DNA from 4 places in the Streptomyces sp. URMC 127 genome. Region 4 is predicted to be linked to each of the others. Evidence: riboswitches for the same ligand, from Rfam matches in the RefSeq annotation. Region 4 holds a riboswitch; each other region holds the start of a gene.
What was found. Region 4 has a riboswitch for cyclic di-AMP ahead of ACSNOH_RS29965 (M23 family metallopeptidase). Riboswitches for the same ligand answer to the same signal wherever they lie in the genome.
Positions count from the first base shown of each region.

Region 1 (2,191 bases), on a different contig from region 4:
CCACGTTCACCGTCGACGTCCGCCTCGACCGCGACCAGCAGCTGCGCATCGGGGTCACGGACAGCCACCCCCGCTTCCCCCGCCGGCTGCCGGCCGCGGTCCAGCAGGACAACGGCCGCGGCATGGTGATCATCCGCTGGCTCGCCGCGGAGTCCGGGGGGCGGCTGTTCTTCACCCCGACCTCCGACGGCGGCAAGACCGTGTGGATCTCCCTCCCCTGGACCGTGCCGGTCAGCGCCGAGCGCTGAGCTCCCCTCCGGCCGGCCCGGCCCCCCGTACCGGTGCGGGGGGCCGGGGATCCCTTCGGGGCGGTCACGGGCCCGCGGGCCCGGGTGCCGGCGGGTCAGCCGACCCGGCCGTAGCGGACGCTGTTGGTCCAGATCCGCTCCAGGCGGACGACGGCGCCCGTCTTGGGCGCGTGCCAGATCCTCCCGTCCCCGGCGTATATCCCGACGTGGTAGATGCCCCGCCCGGAGACGAAGAAGACGAGGTCGCCGCGCTCGCGTGCGGACCGCGGGATGTGCCGGGTGCTGTTGTACTGCTGGGCGGCGGTGCGGGGCAGGGATTTGCCGGCCCGCTTGAAGGAGTAGAGCGTGAGGCCCGAGCAGTCGAACCGGTAGGGTCCGGTCGCCCCCCACTGATACGGGGAGCCCTGCTTCGAGGCCGCGATCCGCAGTGCCATGGTGGAGGCGGAAGACGCCTCCGCCTCTGCCGCGCCGCCCGGTGCCAGCACCGTGGCACCGACGGCGGCGAGAGTGAGGGCCGATGCGGCACCGGCCCTGGACAGCTTCGACGGACGTTTGTGCGCGCCCATGCGCTAACCCTTCGTCAGCCGCCTGTGAAGGATGACCTGTCGGGTTCGGGCAGGCGAAGGTTGCCCGGCCGTCGTCAACGGCTTCACCCCAAGGGCCGACCGCACTACTCTTGGTCGTCCCACCACTCTTGGGTCCTCCATCCCTGCCGTTGCACTCAAGTCGACCCGGCATCCCGTCGGCGGCAGGGTTCGGCGTCCGCCGGGACCGCCCCGCCGGGGTGGCGGGGTCTTGTCGTCGCAGGGATCTTGGCGCAGCCCCCGTGCGGAATCCGAGCGGAACCGGGGGTATGTGAGGCTGATCACTCCTGGGCAATTCCGCTGGACAAAGGGCGAGTTGAGGGGGTTCGCGTAAGCCGGCTGAGGCGCTGGCCTGCGGTGGTTCGTACCCGGCCGGGCGCAATCCGGCCGTCCGCCCCAATTCGATCACCGCGCCCCGTCTACGCCGTGATCCTCCATGGAGCGCAGCCGGGTTTATTCGCGCGCGGACCGCGGGCCCTCCGGCGCACATGGCGCGGAGATCCCTTCGCCCCCGGCGCTGTGCGCCGGAGCCCGGTACCGCCCGCGTCGGCACGGCCCGTTCACACCTCCCGTTCACCCGCTTCGTGCGTGCGTACGAACCGGGCCGCGGCCGCGGCCCGGCGACGGCGGCGGTCTGCGCTGCCCGTAGCCGGCCGTACGTGTCCTGCGGGCGGACGGCCATGATCCGGCCCAGAAGATCCAGTAGATGCATGCGACAGCGGGCGGGCGGGGCTCCGGCCATGACAACGCAAAGAGTCAGTTAACGCGTTGGAAAAGCTTCGGCCCTAATGTGCAATCACTGGCCATCAGCCGAAGAACCCCAGGTCAACACCGTGTTGAACTCGGGTGGCGGCCCGGCGCGGCCGGCCGGGACCCCGCCTGACACGGGCGGGACGACAGTGAGGTGGGACGCATGCAACTCTCCCCGCACGAGCAGGAACGCCTGCTCCTCCATGTGGCGGCCGACGTCGCCGCGCGGCGCAAGGCCCGTGGCCTGCTGCTCAACCACCCCGAGGCGGTGGCCCTGATCACCGTGCACGTCCTGGAAGGAGCCCGGGACGGCCGCACCGTCGCCGAGCTCATGTCCTCCGGACGCAAGGTGCTCACCCGCGGCGACGTCATGGCGGGCATACCCGAGATGATCCCCGACGTCCAGGTCGAGGCCACCTTCCCCGACGGCACCAAGCTCGTCACCGTCCACGATCCCATCTGCTGAGGGGCAGGACCGATGATCCCCGGAGAGATCCTGCACGCCGCCGCGCCCGTGGCCCTCAACCAGGGCCTGCACCGCACCCGGCTGACCGTGCTCAACGCCGCCGACCGGCCGGTGCAGGTCGGCTCGCACTACCACTTCGCCGA
Region 1 covers NZ_JBPQTW010000003.1:70,394-72,584, forward strand. Annotated here, with positions in the region: gene ACSNOH_RS01915 (ATP-binding protein) at 1-248, shown strand, start outside; gene ACSNOH_RS01920 (C40 family peptidase) at 344-814, opposite strand; cyclic di-AMP (ydaO/yuaA leader) riboswitch at 819-995, opposite strand; gene ACSNOH_RS01925 (urease subunit gamma) at 1,746-2,048, shown strand; gene ACSNOH_RS01930 (urease subunit beta) at 2,061-2,191, shown strand, end outside.
Region 1: linked by a shared signal. The riboswitch ahead of ACSNOH_RS01920 (C40 family peptidase) and the one ahead of ACSNOH_RS29965 (M23 family metallopeptidase) in region 4 are both predicted to bind cyclic di-AMP.

Region 2 (2,191 bases), on a different contig from region 4:
CCGCGATCGCCCCGGCCGTGAGCAGCGCCTCGATGCGCTCCTCGTAGTCCGCGAGGCCGTGGAAGTAGGGGGGCGGGCCGCTGACCGGCCAGCGGCTGTAGACCACCGTCCGCCAGCTGGAGAAGCCGGTGTCCTGGCCGTTCCACAGCGGGGAGTTGCCCGCCATGGCGACGAGGACGGGCAGCCAGGGCCGCACCCGGTTGAGGACCGCGACGCCCGTCTCGCGGTCGGGGATGGCGACGTGGACGTGCATCCCGTGGACGAACTGCTCGTCCACGAGCTGGGCGGCACGCTTCCGCATCGCCAGATAGCGCGGATTGCCGGTGACGGGGATGGGCTCGGGGCCCGAGCACGGCGCAGTACCGCAGGCGGCGATCCGGCAGCCGGACCGCTTGGCGGCGGAGCTCACCGCGTGGCGCAGCCGCAGCAGATGGCGGCCGGCTTCGGCGAGATCGGAGCAGACCGGAGTGGCAACTTCCACCTGGGCCTGCAACAGCTCCGCCTGAATCTCCCGCTCGTTCACGACCGGATCCAGGTCGACCGCCGCCCGGACCTCGTCGGCCAGGGGAACCGGCAGTGCGGTGGCCGGGTCGAGCAGAAGATACTCCTCCTCGATCCCTAGGGTGAGCATGCCGTAGGGCTACCCTCCGGCCCTTGCGGCGAACCGCACGGACCGTGCCGCTCCGCCTTTCTGACGCAAAGACGCCCTGCCCGGACCCCGCCGACCTCGCCCTTCGCCGCCGGCCGGCGTGACTCGAATCAGTTCTTCAACCCCCTTTTGATAAACGGGATTTCCCGCCACTCGTGATGCCGGGTAACACCCCGGTTCCACGGGGCGCCGCGAAGTGAAGAAGTTCACAGAAGCCCCTTTCGGCTCCGAATTCCGGCGGTCCGTGATGCAGGATCGTGCATCGAACAACAAGATCCCGTCACCGAGGCGGGCGACCCGGGCGGACGCCGAGTCCTGCCGCCGTACCGGGTGCGGAGCAGAAGAATGGATCGGCAGGAGCGGGAGACCCGAGCACGGCGGACCACGATGGCGGTGGTCCTTGGGGTGAAGCCAACGAAGGCAATTCGGATGGCCGGGCAACTTCGACAGCCCGAACCCGACAGGTCATCTTTCGCAGGCGGATGACGAAGGGTTTTGGCATGTCTGCGTTCTCCGGCATATCCACGCTCGTGTCCCGCGCCGGTGCCGCCTCCGTGGTCACCGCGGCCACCGTGACCGCGTCCATGCTGCTTCCCGGCATGGCGGCGGAGGCGAGTGCGGCCACCCCGGGCGCCGCGGCCCTGAAGGTCGCGGCCTCCAAGCAGGGCTCCCCCTACCAGTACGGCGCCGCCGGCCCCAACCGGTTCGACTGCTCGGGCCTCACGCTCTACTCCTTCAAGAAGGTCGGCAAGAACCTGCCGCGCACCGCGGCCGACCAGTACAACAAGACCCGGCACATCTCCGCCGGCTCCCGCCAGGCGGGCGACCTGGTCTTCTTCCACTCGGGCCGCAACGTCTACCACGTCGGCATCTACGCGGGTAACAACAAGATCTGGCACTCGCCCAAGCCCGGCACGTCGGTGCGGCTCGAGAAGATCTGGTCCAGCAGCGTCTGGTACGGCCGCGTCAACTGACGTCAACTGACCGGTGACCGGCCCGCACAGTAGACCGGGCCGGGGCGACCCTACCCCGGCCCGGAAGCCTCCGGGGATCCCGTCTCGGGTCCCCGGAGGAGTGCGTCACGGCAGCTGTGCCCCGTACGCCTGCAGGGCCGCCGGAACGGGCTGGAAGAACGTCTCGCCGCCGGAGGAGCAGTCGCCGCTGCCGCCCGAGGTGAGGCCGAGGGCGGTGTCACCGTCGAAGAGCGCGCCGCCGCTGTCGCCCGGCTCGGCGCAGACCGACGTGCCGATCATGCCTTCGACCGCGCCCTCCTCGTAGTTGACGGTCACGTCGAGCGCGGTGACCTGGCCGTCGTGCACGCCGGTCGTGCTGCCGCTGCGCTGCACCGTCTCGCCGACGGTCGCTTCGCCGGCCTTGCTGATGTTCTGCGTGCGGCCGTTGTAGAGGTTCACGGCGCTGGGGTGGGCGATGTTCGACGTGTAGCGCACGAGCGCGTAGTCGTGGCCGGGGAAGGACGAGCTCTCGGTCACGCCGATCTGGGCGCCGCCTTGCGTGGCGGACCAGCTGCGCGAGGCGTTGCCG
Region 2 covers NZ_JBPQTW010000043.1:19,381-21,571, forward strand. Annotated here, with positions in the region: gene ACSNOH_RS12755 (carboxylate-amine ligase) at 1-631, opposite strand, end outside; cyclic di-AMP (ydaO/yuaA leader) riboswitch at 964-1,145, shown strand; gene ACSNOH_RS12760 (C40 family peptidase) at 1,150-1,623, shown strand; gene ACSNOH_RS12765 (S1 family peptidase) at 1,729-2,191, opposite strand, start outside.
Region 2: linked by a shared signal. The riboswitch ahead of ACSNOH_RS12760 (C40 family peptidase) and the one ahead of ACSNOH_RS29965 (M23 family metallopeptidase) in region 4 are both predicted to bind cyclic di-AMP.

Region 3 (2,191 bases), on a different contig from region 4:
AGCGTGAACGCGCCGGCCCGCCGCTCCCTCTTCTCCGCCTTCTCCGCCTTTTCCGTTTGCTTCTTCTCGGGTGCCCGTACGTGGGTCTTCTCCGGCGTCCGCTGTGGCGTCCGCTCCGGAGTCCGTGCCTGCGGCCGTCCCTGCTCCGTCTGCCTCTGCTCGGCCTGCTTCTGCTCCGCGGCCACGGCCGCCGCGGACCGCGCCGCCTCCGCCTCAGCCGCCTTGCGCTCCGCCGCCTGCTTCTGCGCCTGCGCGGCCTTCGTCACCCGGGCCGCCTGCGCCTCCGCCTCGGCCACGCCCTGCTGGTGATCGGCCTGCTCCAGGATCCTCACCCGGAGCGCCTCGCCGGCCCTCGCCGTCTCCCGGACCAGCTCGGAAACGACCGTCTCCGAAGCGACCGGCTCCGAAACAGCCGCCTCCCGCTCCTCACCGGCGGAGTCGGCCGTGCCCGCCGCGCTCCCCGCGAAGAACGAGCCCACCCCCGGCAGCTGCGCCAGGTCGGGCATGGATATGGAGGACGCCGGGCGCTCCTGCGCGTGCGCCATGCCGCCCGCACCGACCGCCGCGATGACGCCCGCGCCGAGCACGGCACCGCTGCGGGCCATCGTGCCGCCGCGCTGCTTGACGACGCGGTGGCGGCCGCGGCCCGCACCGAAGGAGAAGGCGCTGAAGGAGCTGAGGGCGGAGGATCCGTACGACCGCTCGCCGGACGGCGTGGACGGCCGGTTCTCGTACGACGCCGCCGGCTCGTAGGACGACGGGTCCGGCTCGGGCTCGTACGGCGGCACGTACGCCGGGACCAGCGGAGGATCGTAGGTGGCCTGCTCGTAAGAGGTCTTCTCGTACGAGGTGGCCTGCTCGTACGAGACCTGCTCGTACGTGGCTCCCTCGTAGGAAGCGTGACCGTAGTCGTCAGCAGGCTCGTAAGGGGTGGCAGGCTCTCTGGATGCCACGAAGGCACTCCTTTCCTTCCTTCTCGCCTACCGGGTTAGCTGACGGGTTCGGAGCAGGAAGGTCTCCTACGAGCCGCGTGCGGCCCGATTCACCCCAGGGTGGTGGTTCCCCGGTTCCCAGAACTTGCCGGTGTATCAGGTGGTGCTGTGCCCGCGGGATTCGGCGAAGGCGCACGGTGCACCGCCTCTTGTGGCGGTTGCGACGACCGCGCTCCGTTATCGAACGTTAATAGACAGGGCGGGTGGATTCCAAGCCGAAAGCATGAATCCACCACTCTCCCCTGACAGCTCTTCACAGGACGTCCGCCCACGGAACCTGCCGATACTTTCTACGAAATGCTGTTCGATTCGTTCGGCGCGCCGAATCGCCAACAGGGCGATGTCATCGGCCGCCTGACCGCGCGAATGGCGCGCGACGCCCGCGAGCAGGCAGTCCAGCAGCGCCTCCGGGCTCCTGAAGTGGCGCCCCGTCAGCTCCGCGAGCGGGTCGTAGAACGTACCGCCGGCATCCCTGGCCTCGGTCACCCCGTCCGTCATCAGCAGCAGCGTCGACCCCGTGGGAAACTCCAGCTCCTCGGCCTGGTCCGGCCACGCCCCCAGCTCTCCCAGGCCGAGCGGCAGCGCGGGCACCATGGGGTCGGCCGCGCCGGCCCGCCCGTCCGCGTGCAGGAGGAGCGGCGGCGGATGGCCGCGGTTCAGCAGGCGGAGTACGGGGCGGCCCGGCGGCAGCTCCGCCAGGACGGCCGTGGTGAAGCCCTCGTGCTCGTCCAGGTTCGCCCGCCGCGCGCCTTCCCGCTGCAGCGCGCGCTCCAGCCGTCCCGCGAGCCCCTCCAGTGTCGGCTCCTGCTCGGCCGCCTCCCGGAAGGCGCCGATCACGACGGCGACGGCCTCGACGGCCCCCAGCCCCTTGCCGCGGACGTCACCGACGATGGCCCGTACGCCGTAGGGGGTGTCCTGAACCGCGTACAGATCCCCGCCGATCCTGGCGCCGGCCTGCGCGGCGACGTAGCGAGCGGCCACCCGCAGGCCGCCGATCCGGGAGGGGGGCGCGGGCAGGACGGCCCGCTGAGCGGCCTCGGCGATGCCGCGGGCGGAGGCGAGCTGCTGGTCGCTGCGGTGGGCGATGCGGTTGATGCCCAGGGCGACGAGGGAGACCGCGCCGACGGCGGCGATCTCCGCCAGCGCCTCACCGGTGTCGGAGGGCCGGCGGTAGAGCACGAGGCCGACCGCGACCGCCA
Region 3 covers NZ_JBPQTW010000135.1:15,307-17,497, forward strand. Annotated here, with positions in the region: gene ACSNOH_RS23615 (M23 family metallopeptidase) at 1-953, opposite strand, end outside; cyclic di-AMP (ydaO/yuaA leader) riboswitch at 963-1,093, opposite strand; gene ACSNOH_RS23620 (PP2C family protein-serine/threonine phosphatase) at 1,170-2,191, opposite strand, start outside.
Region 3: linked by a shared signal. The riboswitch ahead of ACSNOH_RS23615 (M23 family metallopeptidase) and the one ahead of ACSNOH_RS29965 (M23 family metallopeptidase) in region 4 are both predicted to bind cyclic di-AMP.

Region 4 (2,191 bases):
TGCGCGAGGAGAAGGGATACACCTACGGCGTCCGGGCCTTCGGCCAGGTACTGCTGTCCTCCCCGGAGGGCACCGGCGCGGCCATGCTGGCCATCAGCGGTTCCGTGGACACCGCCTCCACCGGCCCCGCCCTGCAGGACCTGTGGACGGTGCTGCGCACCCTCGCCGCCGAGGGCCTGACGGACGAGGAGCGCGACGCCGCCGTGCAGAACCTCGTCGGCGTCGCCCCGCTCAAGTACGAGACGGCCGCGGCCGTCGCCGGGACGCTCGCCGACCAGGTCGAGCAGCACCTCCCCGACGACTTCCAGGCGCGGCTGTACGAGCGCCTGGCCGCGACGGGCACGGTGGAGGCCACGGCCGCCGTCGTCAACGCCTTCCCGGTCGACCGGCTGGTGACGGTGCTCGTCGGTGACGCCGCGCAGATCGAGGAGCCCGTCCGGGCCCTCGGCATCGGCGACGTGACCGTGATCACGGGCTGAGCCCCGGCGGCGGGCCGCCCCGCCGACCCGCCGTCAACCGGCGGGCACGCGCGCCCGAGAGGCGCGTGTGCCCGCCAAATGTCCGGTTTAGCGGAGTGGTTGCACGTCTGTGCTGTGGCGTGGGACACAAAACGTGGCTTCTGTTTGCCGATCGAAAGTGACGGCGTCTAGCGTCGAAGCGTCTGTCCGTCAGATGTGCGTCGCATCCGCGGCCCGGGCAGTCATCGCCGAGTCCCCGTACGGCGCGAGCCAGGGGAGCCGGGGACCCAAGTGTCCCTGGGGTGAATCGGGTCCCTTTCCGGAGGGAGCCGTAGGAGACCTTCCTGCTCCGAACCCGTCAGCTAACCCGGTAGGCGAGAGGGAAGGAAAGGACCAGCCTCACCCATGGCGTTCACTCGTGCCACCGGGAAGCACCGCAAGCCGAGCCGCGCCGTTCGCGTCAGCGCGAACGCGGCGGGCATAGCCACCCTCGCCGCCACCGGTGTGGTCGCGGGCTTCGCCGCCCCGGCGCTGGCCGCCACTCCCGACGACACCCACCGTCCCACCGAGGACACCGGCCTGACCCAGGCCGTCGTCATCGGCGAGGACACCGCCGGCCGCATCGGCGAGCAGGCCCAGGTCCTCAGCAGCTCCGCCGCCGAGTCCACCGCCGTGCAGGAGGCCGAGGCCGCCGCCAAGCAGCAGGCCGCCGACGTCAAGAAGGCCGACGACGAGGCCAAGCGCAAGGCCGAGGCCGAGCGCAAGGAGAAGGAGCGCGTCGCCCGCGAGCAGGAGCGCAAGCGCCTGAACACCTTCGTCTCGCCGATCGCCGGCTCGTACGTCTCCACGTCCTACAAGGCCTCCAGCGGCCTGTGGTCCTCCGGCAGCCACACCGGCATCGACATGCACGCCGCGACCGGCACCTCGGTCCAGGCCGTCGGCGCGGGCACCATCGTCGAGGCCGGCTGGGGCGGCGCCTACGGCAACAACGTCGTCATCAAGCACAACGACGGCACCTACACGCAGTACGGCCACCTGTCGTCCATCGACGTCTCCGTCGGCCAGAGCGTCACCGCCGGCCAGCAGATCGGCCTCTCCGGCGCCACGGGCAACGTCACCGGCCCGCACCTGCACTTCGAGGCCCGCACGGGCGCCGTCTACGGCACCGACATCGACCCCGTCGCCTACCTCGCGGAGCACGGCGTCTCCCTCTGACACACCGCGGACGGCGGCGCCCCGCGCGCCCCGTCGCCCGACGAGATCGCCTGACAAGGCCCCGGCCCACCGGCCGGGGCCTTCGCCGTACCCGGACTGCCCCGTGCTCCCGCTCCCGGCCGGCCCGTGTTGGCCAAAACATATCGATGACTTCCCGTGCGCCGTCGGAAATCGCGGGCCACTGCAATAGAGTCGCTGAACAAACGTCAATCGGCCGCGTTTCGCGGGGGTTATGCGGAGGTTCACCCATGCGGGGCCGTACGTGAACAGTGAGGGATCAGCGGCGCAGGAGAGCCGGCGCATTTCCGCGCACGCCGTGTGCACGGCGATTCGTGACGACATTGTTTCCGGCACGTTTCCGCCCGGCAGCCGGCTCACCGAGGAGGTCCTCGCGCGCCGCTACGGCGTCTCGCGCGTGCCCGTGCGCGAGGCGCTGCGCACCCTCGCCTCGGAGGGGTTCGTGACCACCCGGCGGCACGCCGGGGCGTGCGTCGCCGAGCCCACCGAGCAGGAGGCGG
Region 4 covers NZ_JBPQTW010000234.1:852-3,042, forward strand. Annotated here, with positions in the region: partial or broken gene ACSNOH_RS29960 (M16 family metallopeptidase) at 1-479, shown strand, start outside; cyclic di-AMP (ydaO/yuaA leader) riboswitch at 695-850, shown strand; gene ACSNOH_RS29965 (M23 family metallopeptidase) at 864-1,673, shown strand; gene ACSNOH_RS29970 (GntR family transcriptional regulator) at 1,990-2,191, shown strand, end outside.